One region of the Lysinibacillus telephonicus genome, then DNA from elsewhere that is predicted to be linked to it. Evidence: riboswitches for the same ligand, from Rfam matches in the RefSeq annotation. Region 1 holds a riboswitch; the other holds the start of a gene.
What was found. Region 1 has a riboswitch for FMN ahead of ribE (riboflavin synthase). Riboswitches for the same ligand answer to the same signal wherever they lie in the genome.

Region 1 (2,407 bases):
AACAATTCCTACTTTTAAATCAGTACCGATTAATTGTGCTTCAAATGTTTTGCCCATTTTTTATTTCTCCTTTTAAAAAACCAATTTTATTATTTATCTGTTAACAGTATTTTTTTCGCTAAGACGATATTTAACTAAATCTTCAATTGAAATAATTTTCAAGTTATGCACCTTCGAAAATTCAAGCAAACCATCCAACCGAAGCATTTTTCCGTCATCGCCCATAATTTCACAAATAACTCCTGCTGGATAGGATCCACATGCTTTTGCTAAATCAACTGCAGCCTCTGTATGTCCTCGTCTTTCTAAAACTCCATTATCCTTTGCTACTAAAGGAAACACATGTCCTGGTCTTCTAAACTGTTGGGGTTTTGCATTTTCGTTTATCATTTGAAGAATGGTAAACGAGCGCTCATACGCACTAATCCCAGTCGTTGTTTCAACATGATCTATACTTACAGTAAAAGCAGTTTGGTGATTATCCGTATTATTTTCAACCATTGCATGCAGTTCAAGTTTTTGTGCAAGTCCTTGGGAAATTGGTGTACAAATTAGTCCTCGGCCATATGCAGCCATAAAATTTATATTTTCAGGTGTTGCAAATTCCGCTAGGGATAATAAATCTCCTTCATTCTCTCTATTTTCATCATCCACTACAATGATGGTTTTTCCTTCTTTTAAATCTTTTAAAGCTTCTTCGATTGTGTGTAACATGAAAACCACCACCAATTTCTACTTATTTTAAAAACCATTTTGTCTTAAAAAGTCATACGAAATATTTGATTGTCTTTTATCGCTTTTTCTTAAATGATGTAATACATACTTGCCCAGCATGTCAGTTTCAATATTGACCTGCTGACCTATACCCTTCATCCCTAAAATTGTTTCAGCGTAAGTATGTGGTATAAGTGAAACAGTGACACTTTGTTCTGTCACTTTAAAAAGCGTTAAACTCGTCCCATCAATTGTAATCGAGCCTTTTGGAATACAGTTCTCCGTAAGTTCTTTCGGCACTTCAATGTCGATATAAACTGCATTTGATACCGCCCTTTTACTTCGAATTGTTCCAACACCATCAACATGTCCTGAAACAATATGACCTCCAAAACGGCCGTTTGCGCTCATAGCCCGCTCTAAATTAACAAAATCACCTTGCCTCAACATATGAATAGTTGTTGCTTTTACTGTCTCCGGCATAACATCAACAGTCATTTCTTCACTTGTTAAATGGGTAATCGTTAAACATACCCCATTGACTGCAATACTGTCTCCTAAATGGGCATCAGAAACTATTTTGGATGAGGCAATTGTAATTTCCATGCTTTTTTCATCTTTTTTTAGCCCAACCACTTTGCCTTTATCTTCTATAATTCCTGTAAACAAAATCTCACCTCTTTTATTTATAAAAATAAAAACCCCTTAGTGGATTCCTAAGGAGTTTGGGAGTATTTTAAAAAAGGCATAGTTAAATAAACCTTTTGAAAGTATATTTTTCAAAAAGTGCCTATCATCCTTCTCCCATCCAGACTTTAACTGTCGGCTTTGGATTCTCACCAAATCCTGCTCATTTGAGCTCGCGGGCTTAGAATAAATTTTATTCATCACCGCCGATTGGGAATTTCACCCGACCCCGAAGGACTAAGCTGAATCAAATTATTCAGCTATTATGAAATTATGTTAATTAAATAAAAAATCCCGACCTGATTAGGACCGGGATAAAGGTACTGTGTAAAAAATTGAATAACAAATAAGACTATTAAATATCATCATTTAATAGCAAGTCAATACTTACACTCCTTCTCCCATCCAGACTATACTGTCGGCTTTGGATTCGCACCAAATCCTGCTCATTTGAGCTCACGGGCTTAGAATAGTTTTATTCATCACCGTCGATTGGGAATTTCACCCGACCCCGAAGGAAATTTATTTAATTGATTTAAAGATACCACGAAATAATAAGATTATCCAATATATAATCTTTTGTTCGAAATAATATTACCGAGGCATACTTAGAATAAAGAGATTTCATCACTTGCTTTACCTTCTTGCTTCGTTATAATGGTTAAATGAACTTATTAAAGGACGTGAGCTTTTGAGCGAAAAAGTAACTATGGAAGTTGGACAAAAATTTCCTTTAACTATAAAACGACTTGGTATTAACGGTGAAGGTGTAGGATTTTATAAGCGAAATGTTGTATTTGTTAAAGGTGCGCTGCCTGGTGAAGAAGTAACTGTAAAAGTATCAAAAGTACAACGGAATTTTGCGGAAGCTGATATTTTAAATATAAGAAAGGCTTCAAGCAATCGTCAGGAACCGCTTTGTCCTATTTATAATGAATGCGGCGGCTGTCAGCTTCAACATCTAACATATGAAGGGCAATTAAAAGAAAAACGCGATATGGTTGTA
Region 2 (2,407 bases), 2.1 Mb from region 1:
TATCAAGCGATGCAGCAGATAGTATTCCGGTAACAGTTTTAATTCCAAATGAAAAAATAGAAGAGGACTTTGATAATACTAAACCTACAGGAGTTCAGCTTTATAATCAATATGCACCGTTATTTAATGAAGAAGCAATTGGATTTGTCGATTATCACCCTTACGTGGGAGAAATAACTGAGCAAAACAACCAAGTGGTTCATACTTTACCAAATAGTCAATCATATGACATTGCTTCTGCAGCATACTCACTATATAACGCATCCTTAGTTGATACATTTAGTTACTATTATGATGAAATTGCATTTTTCAACGAAGAAGGAGCACCTTTTGAATTTAGTCAAGTTGGTGAACCGAGCACACCGCTAGAAATGAAAAATGAACAAACACAGTATAATTATTTTGAATATACTCAGCCGGATGGTTCACAATATTTGGCGCCAAACTTCAGAGCTACATTTGCAACAGTTGAGGAAGCAATTAATGCAATGAAAGATGAAACAAATGATGTGTATCAATCGGTAATTTTACCAAACATTGATTATGAAGTACGTGTAGAAGGAGATATTGCAACAGTCAATTTTACACAACAATTAGATTTGATGGCTTTTGATCAAGTGCAAGCAATGCAAATGATTGAAGGCATACTCCTTACCGCTTCTAGCTTTAATATGCAAGTACAGTTCGAAAACGTATTGCAAACAGAATGGCAAGGTTTTGATTTAACGAATCCATTACCAATGCCGGTAGGAGCAAATGAAATTGATTATGCACTAGTACTTCAATAATAATATTGAAAATGAGACATTAACAGCGCCATTTTGTTTTAAGCAATGTTCTTTACATGGGATTATTTTAAATCTATAATAAGAGCTATAATAAAATTTAATAATGATTCATCTTCGGGGCAGGGTGTAATTCCCGACCGGCGGTAATAGAAGCTTAAATCTCCTGGAATTGATTGAGGGATTTTATAAAAGCTACTTCAGCCCGCGAGCCGCTTATTTTAGTGTGCAGGATTTGGTGTGATTCCAAAGCCGACAGTATAGTCTGGATGGGAGAAGGTGAAGGTACAGTCTTTGTTTCGTAATGTATTGCGAAATTTGTACGTTTAAGTATCGACAATACTATTTTGTATTGGCAATACTTTTATTTGAGTATTCTTTTTATGGTGCTCTTCTTTAACGTACAGTTTTTCGGAATTTTATTTCAATGTGCCTATTTCTCCCTTATGCTTATTATTAGCGTAAGGGATTTTTCATTGAGAACGAAAAAATGACTGTCCTTTCTTCTTGCTAAGTTGAATCAGCAAAGAGGAGAAATTGGTATGAAAAATCAAAAGCTTAAGCTGCGTTCCTTTGTAACCATTGCGATGCTAAGCAGCATTTCTTTCATTTTAATGCTGCTAAACTTCCCGTTGCCATGGTTCCCAGTGTTTTTGCAAATTGACTTTAGTGATGTACCTGCTTTAATAGCAGCAATTACGATGGGACCGATGGCTGGTATTCTAGTAGAATTATTTAAAAACATTTTAGATTGGATTTTTTCTGGAACACCAACTGGAGTACCAGTAGGACATCTGGCAAATTTCGCAACAGGAATTCTGTTTATTTTACCCGTATATTATGTTTATAAGAAGCTTCCTTCATTGAAAGGATTAATCAGTGGATTAATTATAGGTACTATCACAATGTCAGTAGGTATGAGTCTGCTGAACTATATTGCCTTTTTACCAATGTACACTTATTTCCTTGGTTGGGGTACGTTTGATATGAAAGAAACGATAGTGTTAGGTATTTTACCATTTAATATAATTAAAGGAATTATGCTAATGGTTGTAGCAGTTTTACTTTTCCGTACGATGAAAGTATGGATCGAAAATCAAAGAGCGCAATATTTGTTGTAGATAATTAAAATTAAGCTGTTCTTTAAGTCGTAAATAGACTTAGAGAACAGCTTTTTTTGTGAAGTAAACTGCCAAATGGGCTATTTGACAGAATTTTTAAAAAGGTAGAAGGAGAGGAAGTTTAAATTTTCTGTTTATTGTAACGAAAATTCTATAAAATGCTGTTATTTTATCTTATCTAAATTTGCGATAAATAAAATCTAAATTCCGTATGTTATTTTTTCTAACATGGTATTGCTATTATAAGTTACGTAGTTTAAAATAATGCTATGAAAGGGAGGAGATGTCGATGAGTCGAGAGTTTCGAAGAGCAATGCCGTTACTCCCTATTAGCATGGTAATGCAATTAACGGAGTTGACTGCGAGACAAATTCGATATTACGAAGAACATAAATTAATCGAACCTGCTAGATCAGAGGGGAATCGCAGAATGTTTTCATTAGATGATGTAGATGCATTGTTAGAAATTCGCGAACTACTTGACCAAGGAATTAACATGGC

Region 2: another riboswitch for FMN. It lies ahead of MKY04_RS07845 (ECF transporter S component); the one in region 1 lies ahead of ribE (riboflavin synthase).

What each region holds. Positions count from the first base shown of each region.
Region 1 covers NZ_CP155468.1:3,787,473-3,789,879, forward strand. Annotated here, with positions in the region: gene ribH (6,7-dimethyl-8-ribityllumazine synthase) at 1-57, opposite strand, end outside; gene ribB (3,4-dihydroxy-2-butanone-4-phosphate synthase) at 94-714, opposite strand; gene ribE (riboflavin synthase) at 742-1,383, opposite strand; FMN riboswitch at 1,507-1,642, opposite strand; FMN riboswitch at 1,791-1,924, opposite strand; gene rlmD (23S rRNA (uracil(1939)-C(5))-methyltransferase RlmD) at 2,111-2,407, shown strand, end outside.
Region 2 covers NZ_CP155468.1:1,660,475-1,662,881, forward strand. Annotated here, with positions in the region: gene MKY04_RS07840 (GerMN domain-containing protein) at 1-788, shown strand, start outside; FMN riboswitch at 895-1,070, shown strand; gene MKY04_RS07845 (ECF transporter S component) at 1,328-1,906, shown strand; gene MKY04_RS07850 (MerR family transcriptional regulator) at 2,196-2,407, shown strand, end outside.